DNA from 3 places in the Mesorhizobium sp. M7D.F.Ca.US.005.01.1.1 genome. Region 3 is predicted to be linked to each of the others. Evidence: riboswitches for the same ligand, from Rfam matches in the RefSeq annotation. Region 3 holds a riboswitch; each other region holds the start of a gene.

Region 1 (5,132 bases), 1.8 Mb from region 3:
TCCTCCGGAGCGCGGCCATAGATATGCAGCCCGTCCTTGATGGCGAAGTCCTTGAGGTCACAGAGCCAGGCGTCGATGCGGCGCAGCGCTTCATCGGGCGCGTCGGTCCTGGCAACGCCAGCCTCGGAGGCGAGGCCGGTCTTTTGCGCGGTGTCGACGATCAGCTTGGCCAGGCGGTCGCGGCGGCGACGGTCGAGCCCGTCGGCCTGGGCATATTCGTCGACCAGCCGCTCGAGCTTGTGCTGATCCTCATCCAATCCGGCGCCGGTCAGGGGCGGCGGCAAATGACCGAGGGTAACGGCGGCAATGCGGCGCTTGGCCTGCGCTGCCTCGCCTGGGTTGGAGACGATGAAGGGATAGATGACGGGCAGGGGACCGGTGACGATCTCGGGAAAGCAGTTTTCCGAGAGCGCGACGGTTTTGCCGGGCAGCCATTCCAGCGTGCCATGCGCGCCGACATGGACAAGCGCGTGGACGCCGAGCGATTTGCGCAGCCATAGGCCGAAGGCCATCAGCGCATGACGTGGGGGAAGCGTTGGGTCGTGGTAGTCGGCGCGGCGGTCGGCGGAGCGGCCACGGTCTGGGGCGAGTGCTACGGTGACGTTGCCGAAGGTCGTGGCGCGGAAGGGGAAGTGGGCGGCGGTCGGTCGCGAAGGTTGGCGCGAGGCGCACAGACCCGTCTCATCTTCCGCTTTGCCCCAAGCGGCTTCGACCGCAGCGATTGCTGCAGTCGGCAACTCTGTCGAGAAGGCAATGTAGTTATCCAAGGTCAATCCAGTATCGCTGGCTTCCATCAAATCCAGCAACCCACGCGGCGTCTCCGGAATCCCTTCAACGCCATAGCCCTGTTCCCTCAGGTCGTGCAGCATGGCCAGCACGCTGGACGGCACGTCGAGGCCGACCGCATAGCCGGTGCGGCCAGGAGCGCTCGGATAATCCGGAATCAGGATGGCCAGCTTGCGCTCGGCGCGGGGCGTCTCCTGCAGACGGATGAAGGCCGCGACACGGTCCGCGACCTGCGCCACGCGATCCGGCTCCGGCCGGTTGGCGAAGGCGCGGTGGCCAAGCGCTGGATCGGTCTCACTCTCGCCCTTGAAGGAAATGGCGCCGGCGAGGATGCGGCCATCGAGCTCGGGCAGCACGACATGCATGGCGAGGTCGGCGGGCGCCAGGCCGCGCTGGTTGTTCTCCCAGATGTCGCGGCGGGTTGTGGCGACGATGACCTGGAAGACGGGCACGCCGGCGCGGTCGAACAAGGTTTCGACGCCGGGTTCGGCGCCGGACGCGAAAGCGGTCGCGGTGATGATGGCGGCGGGTTTGAGCGCGGCGAGTGCGGTTTCCACGAACGCCAGCGATGCCGGGTCCTTGAGGCTGGAGACGAAGATGGGGACCGGGGCGATGCCGCGCTGGCTGAGCGCTTCAAAGAGGGCGTCGATGGGCGCGACATCGGCGGCCAGCAGCATCGAGCGGTAGAACAGGATCGGCACGACCTTTCCCTCCCCCTCGAGGGGAGGGTGGCACGCAGGGCCGGGTGGGGTCGGTAGGACCGGGCGCGGTGTTTCTTTAGCTCGGCGTGCTTCGGAGAGGACCCCACCCCCGGCCTGCGGCCGGACCCTCCCCTCGAGGGGGAGGGGGACGACGCCGCGGTTGGGTTCGTAGTAGCCAACTTTTGGGACCGCGACCGGCTCGACAGTTTCTGCCTGCGCCCCCGCCAGCCGCGCCAACCGATGCACCAGCGCGCTCATATTCGCCGGGCCGCCCTCGCGGAAATAGTCGAGTAGGCCGTCCAACTCCTCGCGCGGCAGCGTCGAGGCTTCAATCAGCCTTAGGTCTTCGTCGCGGCATTCGCCGGGCAGCAGCGCCAGTTTTATGCCGCGCTCGCGGGCGGTCGAGGCAAGCTGATCGCAGCCGTAGCGCCACCAGTCGTAGCCGCCGAGGATGCGCACGAGGATGATTTTGGCGTGACGGGCGACGCTGTCGACCCAGAGGTCGACGGACATGGGGTGGCGCAGGTCACGAAGCGCCGCCAGCCGCATCGAGGGCAGGCGGTGAGCATCGGCTTTCCAGGCCGCCGCCAGTCCGGCAAGATCGCTGTCGGTGAAGGACAGGGCCACGACATCCGCCGGCGTCTGCCGCAGATCGACCGGCTCGGCGAGGTCGTCGAGCGAGGCGGATGTTGTGGTTAGGATGTGCATCGCAACCCGTGTCCGAAATCAGCCGGCGAGTATACGCTCGATCGCCGGGCGGTTCAGCCCCTTCAGGCCGATGACGACGAGGCGCGAACGGCGGTCGTCCGTGGCGGTCCAGGCGCGGTCATAGTAGTGGTTGACGCGCGGCCCGACCGCCTGCAGCAAGAGCCGCATCGGCTTGCCGCCGACCTCGACGAATCCCTTCACGCGCAGCACGTTCTCTTCCTCGGCGACGGTGGCGACGCGTTTTGCCAGTTCGTCCGGATTGGCGATCGAGGCAATGTCGACGATGAAGGTGTCGAAGTCGTCATGCTCATGGTCGAAGGCGCCGTCATGATGGGACTTGCGGTTCTCGATGTCGTCCTCGACGGCCAGACCGAGCCCGAGCAGCACGGAGGGATCGACCTTGCCATGCGACGTCGGCACGATCTTCACCGCGCGGGCGGAGTGTTCGTTGATGATGGCGTTGGCGCGGGCGGTGCCGGCGGCGTCCATCAGGTCGCTTTTCGACAGGATGATCAGGTCGGCGCAGGCGATCTGGTCCTCGAACACCTCTTCGACCGGATCGTCGTGATCGAGCGTTTCGTCCTCAGCGCGCTGCGCCTGCAGGGCGTCCATGTCGTTGGCGACGCGGCCTTCGGCCAATGCCGGCCCGTCGACCACGGCAATGACGCCATCGACGGTGACCCGGCTTTTCACGCTCGGCCACTGGAAAGCCTGGACCAGCGGCTTGGGCAGCGCCAGGCCCGAGGTCTCGATCAGAATGTGGTCGACCCTCGGCGTCAGCGCGAGGATCTGGTCGAGCGCCGGGACGAAATCGTCGGCCACGGTGCAGCAGATGCAGCCATTGGCCAGTTCGACAATGTTTTCCTCCGGGCATGTGTCGATGCCGCAGCCCTTCAGTATCTCGCCATCGATGCCGATGTCGCCGAATTCGTTGACGATGATGGCAATACGCTTGCCGCCGGCGTTTTCCAGGAGATGGCGGACCAGCGTCGTCTTGCCGGCGCCGAGGAAGCCGGTGACGACGGTGCAGGGAACACGGGAGAGGTTCGCAGACGAATCTGGAGCGGTCATGGTCAGTCCTTCAGCAGGTCGAGGGGAGGGATGCGGGCAACGAGGCCACGCTTCAGGCTATCGGGACGGCCGCGCCACGGAATCAGGCCGTCCTTCGAGGTGGCGAAGAGTTTGGCTCCGGTGACGAGGTCGGCGCCGCTGGTCGCGGTCAGGTCGCCGAAGACATAGCTCCAGCAACCGTCGCGCAGGATGGCGGCACTCAGGCGCCGCTTGCAATTGCCAAGGCATTCGACGCTGCGGATGCGAATGTTGTCGCCAGAGGCGGCGCGGCGCGTGTCGTCCGCCAGCGATTCGCCGGCGCGGGGATGAGCGTCGGAGCCGGTTTCGTCGCGGCAGGAGGCGCAGACGATGACGGTGACGCCGGCCAAGGCATCGTCATGGCCGGACGAAACATCCGCTGTGCCAGCCGAAAAACTGCTGTCGTGGTCCAAAAATCGGGCTCCTTGCCCGGAAACCCGCCGGGCGATCGGATTCTACAGTCGCAGACGGCAGGTCTCCTGGCTCGCGGGTCATCGCCTTGGTAGCCGCCTTCCCGGGACCATTCCCAGTGGCTTTCGGCCTTGGCTCTTCGCTTACAGTTGCGGGGACAGCCGCGGATTTGGGATTTTGCCCCGCACCGCATTCCCTCTTAGCCCTTGCCGTTGCGGGCAAGGGACCATCTGGAACCGGATTTAGGCTTTTGCGGGCGGCGGTGTCAACGCGAGCTTACGACACGGCGATGTCGGCCAGCGCCGGGCCCAAATCGCCGGCGGGCGTCACTTCGATGCGCTCGAGGCCCAGCCAACCCTGCATCTGCTTCAATTCCTCGAAGAGCTGAGCAGCGGTTTCAGGCGGCGCGCCGGGCTCGGCATAGGCTGCGTGGACCCGCAGCACACTTGCCGGACGATCGGCCTTGAGGTCGACGCGCGCGACGATCCTGTCGCCGAGCAGGAACGGCAGGACATAATAGCCGTATTGCCGCTTGTCGGCCGGCGTGTAGATCTCGATGCGGTAGTGGAAGTCGAACAGCCGCTCCGTGCGCGAACGCTCGAAGACGACGGGATCGAACGGCGCCAGCAGGGCGCGGGCCTCGATCTTTCGGGGCAGACGGGCGTCTTTATGAAGATAGGCTGGCTTGTCCCAACCTTCGACACGCACCGGCAGCAGCTCGCCTGTTTCGACCAGTTCCTCCAGCCGGCCCTTCATGTCGGCCGGCGACAGGCGGAAGTAGTCGCGCAGGTCGCCTGACGTCGCTATGCCATGGGCGCGGGCGGAAATGCGCAGCAATTCGCGGTGCGCGTCCTCGGCCGCCGGCACCGGTAGGTCGAGGATCGCCTGCGGCAGCACGCGTTCGGGCAGATCATAGAACCGCTCGAAACCGCGGCGGTGCGCCGTGGTGATGCGGCCGGCCCAGAACAGCCATTCGAAGGCATGCTTGGCATGGCTCCAGCCCCACCAGCCGCCCGAGCCTTTCTGGCCTTCGAGCGCGGAAGCGGCAATCGGGCCGCGATCGGCGACCTGGCGGTAGATCTCTTCGATATAGGCGGCGTGCTCGCGGCCCCATTTGGCAAGCCCCAGATACATTTCATCGCCGCGCTCGGCGCGCTGCATGCGCCAGCGCATCAGCGGATATGTCTCGACCGGCAGGAAGGAGGCCTCGTGCGCCCAGTATTCGAACACCGTGCGCTTGCGCGTCACGGCCGCGTTGTCGAGCAGCGAGAGCGGGTAGGGGCCAAGGCGTGAATAGAGCGGCATATAATGAGCGCGCACCACCGCGCTGACGGAATCGATCTGCAACAGGCCGGTGCGGGAGAGCGTGCGGGCAAGATGCCGGCGGTCGGGCGTACCGGCCGGACGGGGATCGAGGAACCCCTGGGCGGCAAGCGC
Region 2 (5,132 bases), 1.7 Mb from region 3:
CGGTGGCGGACGCACTCGATACCGGTGGCCTCGCTTTGGGTCGCGTGGCCGTCTCGCGAATCGTCGGCCGCGATCCCGAAACACTGGACAGGGCCGGTGTCTGCCGCGCGGCGATCGAGAGCCTGGCCGAGAATTTTTCCGACGGCATCGTTGCCCCCGCCTTCTGGACCGGCGTCGGCGGCCTGGGCGGCGGCGCTGCCTACAAGGCCGCCAACACCGCCGATTCGATGATCGGCCACCGCACCCCGCGCCACGAGGCCTTCGGCTGGGCGGCGGCGCGCTTCGACGATTGGATCAACCTGCCGGCGTCGCGGGTGACGGCGCTGCTGATCGTGCTGGCGGCTTTCCTGGTCAGGGGCGCCGATCCGCGCAATGCCTGGCATGCGGTGTGGCGCGACGCGAAAAAACACCGCTCGCCCAATGCCGGCTGGCCCGAAGCGGCGATGGCCGGTGCGCTCGGCCTGGCGCTCGCCGGGCCGCGCTTCTATGGCGGCGTCCTGGTCGACGACGTCTTCATGGGCGAAGGCGGGCGGCGCGAAGCCGACAGCGCCGACATAAGGCAGGCGCTGAAACTCTATCGCGTCGCCGACTATCTGCTGATCGCGTTGTTTGGGCTGGTCGCGGTTATTTTCATGGTGGCCTGATCTCACCCTCCCTTTTTTTGGGGGGTAAAAGCTCTCAGAACTCGATACCTTGCTGGGCCTTCACGCCTGCGGAAAAATGGTGCTTGGTCACGCCCATTTCGGTGACGAGGTCGGCGGCCTCGACCAGCGCCGGCTTGGCGTTGCGGCCGGTGACGACCACGTGCAGGCCCTCGCGCCGCGCTTTCAGCGCTGCAACCACCTTGTCGAGATCGAGATAGTCGTAGCGCAGCGCAATGTTGAGTTCATCGAGCACCAGAAGGCTGATCGACGGATCGGCCATCAGCTCAAGCACCTTGGCCCACGCGGCTTCGGCCGCGGCGATGTCGCGCTTCAGATCCTGCGTTTCCCAGGTGAACCCCTCGCCCATCGCGTGCCAGACGACGCGATCGCCGAAGGCGGCGAAGGCGTCTTTCTCGCCGGTATGCCATTTGCCCTTGATGAACTGGACGACTCCGACGCGCTTGCCGTAGCCGAGCATCCGCAGCGCGAGACCGAAGGCGGCTGTCGTCTTGCCTTTGCCCGGGCCGGTGTTGACGATGAGCAATCCCTTCTCGACCGTCTTGCTCGCCACTTCGGCATCCTGCACCGCCTTGCGCTTGGCCATCTTGGCGCGGTGGCGTTCTTCGTCCTTATCGTCGATGTCGGTCATATCATTTCACCTTGAGCGGCAGCCCCGCCACCATCAGCAGCACCGTATCGGCGACAGCAGCGACCTGCTGGTTGAGCCGTCCGGCGGCGTCGCGGAAACGGCGTGCCAGTGCATTATCCGGCACGATACCCTGGCCGACTTCATTGGACACCACGAACCAGGGTCCGCGCGGCCGAGACAGCACATCCGCCAGCCGACGGCATTCAAGCTCGATATCGTGATCGGCCAGCATATGATTGGTCAGCCACAGCGTCAGGCAGTCGACAAGCACAGGCTGGTTGTCAGGCAAGGCCCCGAGCGCGCCGGCGAGATCGAGCGGTGCGTCGATGGTCGTCCAGCCTTCGTCGCGCCGCGACCGGTGCAACGCGATGCGCTCATGCATCTCGTCGTCATAGGCTTGCGCCGTGGCGATATAGGTCCATGGCGGCAGCAAACCCGTCGCCAAGGTCTCGGCGTGCGCGCTCTTGCCGGAGCGCGCACCGCCGATGAGGAAGGTCAGGGCCTTGCTGTCAGGCAAAGCTGTCGCGCAGGCTGGTCGCCGTGCCGGTGAAGCGGCCGCGCACCACGCCGACGACCGCGCCGAGCACCAGCCAGAACACCAGATTGGTCACCGTCACCGCCACCACGAACTGGTGATGCAAGCCTTCCGGAATCGCCGTCTCGAAACTGTCGGGCTGCGGCGCGCCGACAATATGCGGTGCGACGATCAACGCTACGGCCAGGATCGCCAGCGGCAGCGACTTGCGGAACGCGATCAGGCCAAGGCCGATGGCGGTCGCCACCACGGTTGCCGTCCACCAGATCTGGCGCTGGGTGAGGTCGGCAGCCGGCATGGCCGGCAGTTCCGGCGGCAGGCCGAGGCCAGGCGCCAGCGTAAACACGGCAAAGCCGGCCAGGCCCCAGAACACGCCCTGGCGCCAATTGCCGATGCCGCCGGCGAATTCCGAAACCGCGACCAGGATCAAGGCGAAGCCGATGCCGGTGACGATATTGGCAAGCACGCTGAAGGCAAAACGCTCGAAACCGTCTGCCGGCGCCCAGCCTTCGTCTTCCGCCGGAGCCGCCGCTTCCGCCGGTGCCGGCGTGGCAGCGCTCATGGAGTTTGTTGCCGGCGCGGCCGAGTTCATCGCGTTGCCGCTGGCATCGGCAGGCACCGCTGGCGCGGCGGCATGGTCATGGCTGTGGCCGCCGCCGGCCTGTTCGTAGACTTCCGCCTTCAGGATCAGCGGCACGGTGGCATAGGCCTGCATGCAGGCGAGAGCGACGCCGGCCACGAGCCCTGCGATCGCCGCGATGAACACGACGTTGCGAAACAGGTTCATGATGTCAGATCCTCGTCAGTGGCAGGGAAACGCCATCGAATGGCGATAGTCGTGAGCCGCATTGTGGACCGCATCGATATGCGAGAAGCCGACAAAGCCCATCACGAAAATGCCGAGAAACGCAGCAAGAGCGAGCTGCATGAAGCGCGACTGCGAGGAGACGGAGGCGCCGAGGGAGACGGAAGCGGTAGTCATATCTTGTCCTTTCGCCCTCCACCCGAGGGCATCGAAGTCAGTTTCCTGTCGCCGGCAGGTCTCCTGGCTCGCGGATCAGCGCCCTTCCCCACCTTCCCGAAGAAAAAATCTTCAGTGGCATATGGAGAGGACTACCGCACACAGTTGCGGGGGCAGCCACGGCATTGGGCGAAACTCGCCCGCACCGCATTCCCTCTTGGCTCCAAAATGGAACCGACGACATTGGTGACTATAGGCAGAATCCTCGCCCCCGGCAAACCAAATTCCGCCGGCAACCATCGCGAATGCGTCGTACCAGCCGAGAGCTGCCGGTGCCGCAATTGACAATTTTCCTGGCCGGGTGTCGGCTGGCATCTCTAGAGGAAGCCAGCCATGCAGCCCATTGCCAGCGAGCGCGATCCCTACAATGGCCTGACCCGGGCCGAACCGACGCTGCCGTCATCAGCCTATTGGGATGCAGGCAGCTATCAAAAAGATCTCGACGCCATCTGGTATCGAAGCTGGCTGCTCGTCTGCCGCGAGGCCGACCTTGCGCAACCACTGGCTTTCCGCAGATTCCGCATCGGCACGCAAGACATCGTCGTGCTGCGGGACGAGACCGGCGAGCTGCGCGCCTTTCACAACACCTGCCGCCATCGCGGCTCGCAGCTTTGCCAGGAAAGCGAAGGCCGGCTGAAGGCGCGACTGATCACCTGCCCCTACCACGCCTGGTCCTATTCCCTGCGTGGCGACCTCGTGCGCGTGCCGTCGAAATCGCTGCCGCAAGGCTTCGACAAGGCCGACCACTCGCTCTATCGCGTCGCACTCTCGGTGTGGCGAGGTTTTGTTTTCGTCAATCTGCAGGAGGACGCGGCCGGTTCGGCGCAGGCATCCTTCGATCCGGCCTCCGGCGATCTCGGCAACTGGCCGCTGGAGACGCTGGTGAGCGGCCATGTGCTGCGCAAGGTGATGAACTGCAACTGGAAGATTTTTTGGGAAAACTTCAACGAGTGCCTGCATTGCCCGGGCGTCCACAAGGAGCTGTCGCGGCTGGTGCCAATCTATGGCCGCGGCCTGATGGGCCGTCACGACGATCCCGAATGGGTTCGCCATGCCGACAATGGCGCGCCGGAGTTTTCCGGCGGCCTGCGCGCCGGCGCCGAAACCTGGTCGCGCGACGGCCAGGCGCATGGGCCGGTCTTCTCGAGCTTGACACCGGCCGAGCGCACTGCGGGCCAGACATACGCCACCAGCCTGCCGTCGATGTTCGTCGTCGGCCATGTCGACTATGTCAGGTCAGTCCGGCTGGTGCCGCTCGGCCCCGAGCAGACCGAGCTTGTCGCGGAATGGCTGTTTTCGCCCGAAGCGCTCGCCACGACCGACATCGACAACATTGTCGCCTTCGGCACGCAGGTGCTGGAGGAGGATGCGACGATCTGCGAGGTCAACCAGAGAGGCCTGCACTCGATGCGCCACATGGCGGGCGTGCTGATGCCCGAGGAATACGACCTGCACCGTTTCCACAACTGGGTGCGCGAGCGGCATGCGGCACGCGAGGCAAGCGCCTAGCCGGCGACTAAAGCGATTTCGGCAGATAGCGCCACGTCACAAAGCCGCAAACCGCTGCCAGCAGGCCGAGCGTGACGAACACCGAGCCCAGGCCGAAAAAGGCCAGCACCACGGAATAGACCAGCGGCGGCGTCAGCTCGGAAAAGTCGAGATAGGTGCGATAGACCGCCGCCATCTGCGATCTTTCATAGGAGCGCACCGAGCGCATGAAGGCGGTCGAGCCGAGGGCGTCGAGCGCAATGGTGAAGAAGGCGCCGCAGAGCAGGAAGGCGCCGGTGAGCAGCGGCACGGTTTCGCCGACGAAGCCCGCCGCCAGCAGCGTGGCAGACATGGCGAAATAGGCAAATGTCATGGTCCTGCGGCCGCCGAAGCGCTTTCCTGCCTTGCCCCAGAAGATGGCCATGAACAGCAGCGCGTTGCCGGCCGAAACCAGCAGGCCGCCGGCCAGCTTGCCCTCGCCGGTGATCACCATGAACAGCGGCCCATAGACGAAGAACGTCGTCCAGAAACAGGAGCGGCCGAAAGCGATCAGCCACGCGAGCCGCAGCCTGGGCTGGGCGATGAAGCGGCCGATATTGGCCAGCGGATTGGCCGGGCGCGTCTTGCCCGGGCGGATCGACGGGTTGTCGCCGAGCCGGTAGGTCCAGAACAGCGCCAGCAACGCCATCGCGAACACCGCAACCGCACCATGCGCGGCATAGATGCCGAAGCGCGTGTAGAGGAAGATGCCGAGCGTCGGCCCGCCGGTCCAAGCCAACATCGACCACGCCATGC
Region 3 (5,132 bases):
CCAGCGCGTATGTCGCGGAGACGGCACCCGCCAGCCAGTATTCGCCGCGCGTCTGCGACAGCATCGCCACGATGCCGATCGGCGCCATGGCGATCGGCAGGCGCGCCATGAAGCCGGCGGCTGCAAAGCCCTTGGCTCCGGGGGCACGAAAGATTTCCGAATAGGGATTTTGCATGGGTGGTTCCTCGACAAAGGACGATTCGACAATTACATACGAAGCGTATGACTGTTAAATAGAGCATACGTCGCGTATGTCAATTGGCATACGTAACGTATGTGAATGGGTCCAGAAGCCATGCATAAGCCCCGCAAGGAGATGATCGCCGAGACGCGCGCCAAGCTGATCGCGGCCGCCCGCCATGCCTTCGGCACAACAGGCTATGCCGAAGCCTCGATGGATGATTTCACTGCATCGGCCGGGCTGACGCGCGGCGCGCTCTATCATCATTTTGGCGACAAGAAGGGATTGCTGCAGGCAGTCATCGCAGAAATCGACGGCGAGATGGCGGCGCGCGTGAACGAAGTGGCGGCGAGGGCCCCGACCCGCTGGCAGCATTTCGTCGACGAATGCACAACCTATATCGAGATGGCGCTGGAGCCGGAAATCCAGCGCATCATGTTCCGGGATGGTCCGGCCGTGCTGGGGGATCCGGCACAATGGCCGAATGCCAATGCGTGCATCGCGTCAATGGCCGGCCATCTGACGACGCTGCAGGAGGAGGGGGTTGTCGTCTCCAGCCTCGACCCCGAGACGGCCTCGCGGCTGATCAACGGTGCGAGCAGTCAGGCGGCGCAACGGATCGCCAATTCGAACGACCCCGAAGCGACTTCGAAGAAGGTGGTGACGGCGTTCAAGCAACTGCTCGAAGGCCTGCTCAAAAGGCCAGATACGCAACCGAACTGAAGTCCCGGCCGTGACCCGAGGCCACGGCTGGCAATTGACAATCGCCTGGTTGAGTTCATCCTCTGCCACCATCTCTGAAGGGAGATTCGGGGCATGTGGGATTTCGATATCGGCAGGTCGGTGTCCATCATGATGCGGACCTGGCCGTTCATTGTCTTTCGCATGATCGTCTATTTCGGCATCACGCTGGCCTACATCATGGCGACCGGTACCGGCGCCTCCGTCGGCTATGGCGTCGGCCATATCTCCACCGATCCCGACGGGCCGCTGTCCTTTGCCTTGTGGGGCGGGGTGGTCGGTTTCGGCATCGTCTCGATCGCCGTCTACTGGATCCGCGAATATATCCTCTATGTCGTCAAGGCCGGCCACATCGCCGTCATGGTCCATCTGGTCGACGGCCGTGACATTCCCGGCGGCCAGGACCAGATCGCCTACGCCAAGGACATCGTGACCCAGCGTTTTGCCGAGGCCAACATCCTTTTCGTCGTCGACCAACTGGTCAAGGGCGCCATCCGCGCCATCACCGGCCTGCTCGGCGGCATCGCCGCCTTCTTGCCGATTCCGGGCCTGAGCGGCCTGGTCTCCTTCATCAACACGGTGATCCGCCTGTCGCTGACCTATGTCGACGAGATCATCCTCGGCTACAACATCCGCATCAATTCAGCCTCGCCGTTCGAGACGGCGCGCCAAGGCGTGGTGCTCTATGCCCAGAACGGCAAGGTCATGGTCAAGAACGCCGTCTGGCTGGCGGTCATCATGTGGGGCGTGTCCTTCGTTATCTTCCTGCTGATGCTGGCGCCCGCCGGCGCCATTCTTTTCCTGATGCCTGGGCAACTCGCAGGCTGGGCCTTCGTGCTCGCCATCGTCTTCGCTTGGGCCTTCAAGGCGGCGTTCATCGAGCCTTTCGCCATCGCTTGCCTGATGCAGGTCTATTTCAAGACCATAGAGGGCCAGGTGCCTGATCCGGCCTGGGACGCCCGGCTGGCCGAGGCGTCGTCGAAGTTCAGGGAGCTTAAGGACAAGGCGCTGGCCTCCTTCGGCGGCTCGCGCTGGGGTACAGCCGGCGCGACACGCTGATCCGGAGCGGCATCGACGGCGTTGAGGCGCGCCACGGTTGACTTCAGCGGCACCTCACCCTGGCCGCAAAAAATCTCGCTCATGATCAGCTCGGGCAGCGGCAGCCGCCGTCCCCAGCCATGCGTTTCGAGGTCCGGCTTTGGCGCGAACTCGGAAACACGGCCGACGCAGAGATAGGCGACCGGCGTCACATGCTCGGGAATCGACAGCAGGCTTTTCAGCGCCTGCGCCTCGATGATGCTGACCCAGCCGACACCGACGCCTTCGGCGCGCGCCGCCAGCCAGAAATTCTGGACCGCGCAGACGGTGCTGTAGAGGTCCATCTCCGGATTGTGCCAGCGTCCCAGCGGCGAACCCTTCGAACGCTGCCGGTCGCAGGTGATACAGATGTTGAGCGCGCTTTCGCAGATGCCTTCCAGCTTGAGCTTGCGGTAGAGCGCCTGCCGCTCTTCGTCGATCGCCGGCAGTTCCTGTTCGCGTGCTGCCAGGAACAGGTCGCGCACCTTTTCCCGCCGCCCGGCGTCGCGAATGACGATGAAGTTCCAAGGCTGCATGAAGCCGACCGACGGCGCGTGATGAGCCGCAAGCAGCAGCCGCGCCAGCACCTCATCGTCGAGCGCGGTGGGCAGGAAATGGCTGCGCACGTCACGCCGTGTGAACATGGCGCGATAGACCGCATCGCGCGCGTTCTGGTCAAATCCGTCGCCGACAGGAGCAGTCATGTGTTCCGGCATCGCTTGTCCCCTTGCGATTGCAATCAATGTCGTCCGCCTGACCATGCGGATGACGATGCCTGCCAGGCCGGTCTTCTGGCTCGGGATCAACCCGCGTCCGGTGCCTTCCCGTCATCGACAGTGGCATTTACCGGCGCGGTCCCCCTTACAGCGTTGGGCACGCCACGGAGTTCAACCGTGTTCCCGATTCTCCCGCTTGCGGCGGGCACCAGGCAGTGGCGGTGACCTTACGCCGAAGCGCTGAGGACGCCAATGCCCGCAGCGACACGAATGGACGCAGGCGTGATTTTCCCCAGCCATCGGCCGCCCGCGCATGGCCTTTGTCGATCCGGGTCACTAGATTAGGACGATGACCACTCGTCTCTACACCCATCCGATCTTCCTTGAGCACCTCACGCCGCCCGGCCATCCCGAGCGGCCGGACCGCTTGCGCGCCATCGAGCGCGTGCTCGATGACGAGGCGTTTGTCGGGCTCGATCGCGTCCAGGCGCCGGAAGGCGACGAGGCCACCATCCTCTATGCGCATCCCGCCGATTTTATCGCCCGCGTCCGCGCCGCCATTCCCGACGAAGGGATCGCGCGCATCGACGCCGACACCACTGCCAGCCCGAAGAGCTGGCAGGCGGCGATCACCGCGATCGGTGCCGCCAACGCTGCCGTCGACGATGTCTTCACAGGTCGCGCCGACAATGTCTTCGTCGCCGCCCGGCCGCCCGGCCACCATGCCGAAAAGACCACGGCGATGGGCTTCTGCCTGTTCAACACCGCAGCGATCGCGGCACGTTACGCGCAGAAGAAACACGGTGTAGAGCGCGTTGCCGTCGTCGACTGGGACGTGCATCACGGCAACGGCACGCAGGATATTTTCTGGGACGATCCAACGGTGCTCTATTGCTCGACGCATCAGATGCCGCTTTATCCCGGCACCGGAGCAAAAAGCGAAACCGGCACCGGCAACATCGTCAATGCGCCGCTGGCGCCGCAGACTGGCAGCGAGGTCTTTCGCGATGCCTTCCTTTCGCGCGTGCTGCCGGCGCTCGATAATTTCGCGCCCGACCTGATCATCATTTCGGCCGGGTTCGACGCACACCATCGCGATCCGCTGGCCGAGATCAACCTGACCGAGGACGATTTCGACTGGGCGACCGGCCAGCTGATGCAGCGTGCGGCGCGCCACAGCGGCAACCGGCTCGTCAGCCTGCTCGAGGGTGGCTACGATCTGCAAGGATTGGCATTTTCGGTCGCCGCCCATGTCGGGCGACTGATGAAAGGATGAATGATGGCTGGTGAGACCAACGAAGACGTCAAGGCGATGAGCTTCGAACAGGCACTCGACGCGCTGGAGAAGATCGTCGATGATCTGGAGCGTGGCGACGTGCCGCTCGACCAGTCGATCAGGATCTATGAGCGCGGCGAGGCGCTGAAGGCACATTGCGACCGGCTGCTGAAGGCAGCTGAAGACAAGGTCGAGAAGATCAGGCTGTCGCGCGACGGCAAGCCGGTTGGAACGGAGCCGCTTGACGCGGACTGAGGCCGCAGCCGTCTCACCGACTTTTGGACACGATCATGACTGAGGATAGAGTTCGTCCCGATTGAAAGCGCTCCAGGACAAGAGGAGATACGGAAGCGATGTGCAGAAACATCAAGACCCTGTTCAATTTTGACCCGCCCGCAACCAACGACGAAGTCCTCGACGCCGCACTTCAATTTGTCCGCAAATTGAGCGGAACGACGCGGCCCTCGAAGCAGAACCAGCATGCTTTCGACCACGCCGTCGAAGCCATCGCCGCCTCGGCGCGCGAATTGCTCGATTCCTTGGAAACCCATCAGCATCCTCGCAATCGCGAACAGGTGGCGGCCAAATTACGAGCAAAGTCGGCGATCCGCTTTGCTTGATGCGCCCAGGCGGCCTTTGACCGCTGACAAGGAGATCATCTCGTGAGCTTCTTCCCCGGAAACGACCCACAGGCCGGCGATGCCTTCGCCAGCGACCAGATCGAATTGATGGTCATCCCCAACGCCAAGGATATTGGTGGTTTCCAGGTGCGCCGCGCTCTGCCGACCGCCAAGAGGCGGCTGGTCGGGCCTTTCATCTTCTTCGACCGCATGGGCCCGGCGATCCTGCGCGCCGGCCAGGCGCTCGATGTCCGTCCGCATCCGCATATAGGCCTGTCGACGGTCACCTATCTGTTCGACGGCAAGATCAGGCATCGCGATTCACTCGGCACCGAAATGGTCATCCAGCCGGGCGACGTGAATTTGATGACCGCCGGCCGCGGCATCGTCCATTCGGAGCGCACGCCCGAAGAGTTGCGTGGCGCGCCGATGTCGATCTCCGGCCTGCAGACATGGCTGGCGCTGCCGGACGGCAAGGAAGAAGTGGCGCCGGTGTTCGAGAACACCGCAGCACTACAGCT

What was found. A riboswitch is a leader RNA that binds a small molecule or an ion and turns the genes downstream of it on or off. The one in region 3 is predicted to bind cobalamin.
Region 1: another riboswitch for cobalamin. It lies ahead of EJ076_RS23780 (DUF1636 family protein); the one in region 3 lies ahead of bluB (5,6-dimethylbenzimidazole synthase).
Region 2: another riboswitch for cobalamin. It lies ahead of EJ076_RS23575 (CbtB domain-containing protein); the one in region 3 lies ahead of bluB (5,6-dimethylbenzimidazole synthase).

What each region holds. Positions count from the first base shown of each region.
Region 1 covers NZ_CP034453.1:4,901,773-4,906,904, reverse strand. Annotated here, with positions in the region: gene cobN (cobaltochelatase subunit CobN) at 1-2,195, opposite strand, end outside; gene cobW (cobalamin biosynthesis protein CobW) at 2,214-3,266, opposite strand; gene EJ076_RS23780 (DUF1636 family protein) at 3,269-3,697, opposite strand; cobalamin riboswitch at 3,736-3,941, opposite strand; gene EJ076_RS23775 (winged helix-turn-helix domain-containing protein) at 3,972-5,132, opposite strand, start outside.
Region 2 covers NZ_CP034453.1:4,856,267-4,861,398, forward strand. Annotated here, with positions in the region: gene cbiB (adenosylcobinamide-phosphate synthase CbiB) at 1-644, shown strand, start outside; gene cobO (cob(I)yrinic acid a,c-diamide adenosyltransferase) at 679-1,293, opposite strand; gene cobU (bifunctional adenosylcobinamide kinase/adenosylcobinamide-phosphate guanylyltransferase) at 1,295-1,810, opposite strand; gene EJ076_RS23570 (CbtA family protein) at 1,803-2,615, opposite strand; gene EJ076_RS23575 (CbtB domain-containing protein) at 2,631-2,810, opposite strand; cobalamin riboswitch at 2,846-3,043, opposite strand; gene EJ076_RS23580 (aromatic ring-hydroxylating dioxygenase subunit alpha) at 3,183-4,358, shown strand; gene EJ076_RS23585 (MFS transporter) at 4,366-5,132, opposite strand, start outside.
Region 3 covers NZ_CP034453.1:3,119,790-3,124,921, forward strand. Annotated here, with positions in the region: gene EJ076_RS14865 (MFS transporter) at 1-175, opposite strand, end outside; gene EJ076_RS14870 (TetR/AcrR family transcriptional regulator) at 296-904, shown strand; gene EJ076_RS14875 (hypothetical protein) at 998-1,981, shown strand; partial or broken gene bluB (5,6-dimethylbenzimidazole synthase) at 2,086-2,760, opposite strand; cobalamin riboswitch at 2,763-2,943, opposite strand; gene EJ076_RS14885 (histone deacetylase family protein) at 3,065-3,991, shown strand; gene EJ076_RS14890 (exodeoxyribonuclease VII small subunit) at 3,995-4,246, shown strand; gene EJ076_RS14895 (DUF2277 domain-containing protein) at 4,345-4,611, shown strand; gene EJ076_RS14900 (pirin family protein) at 4,654-5,132, shown strand, end outside.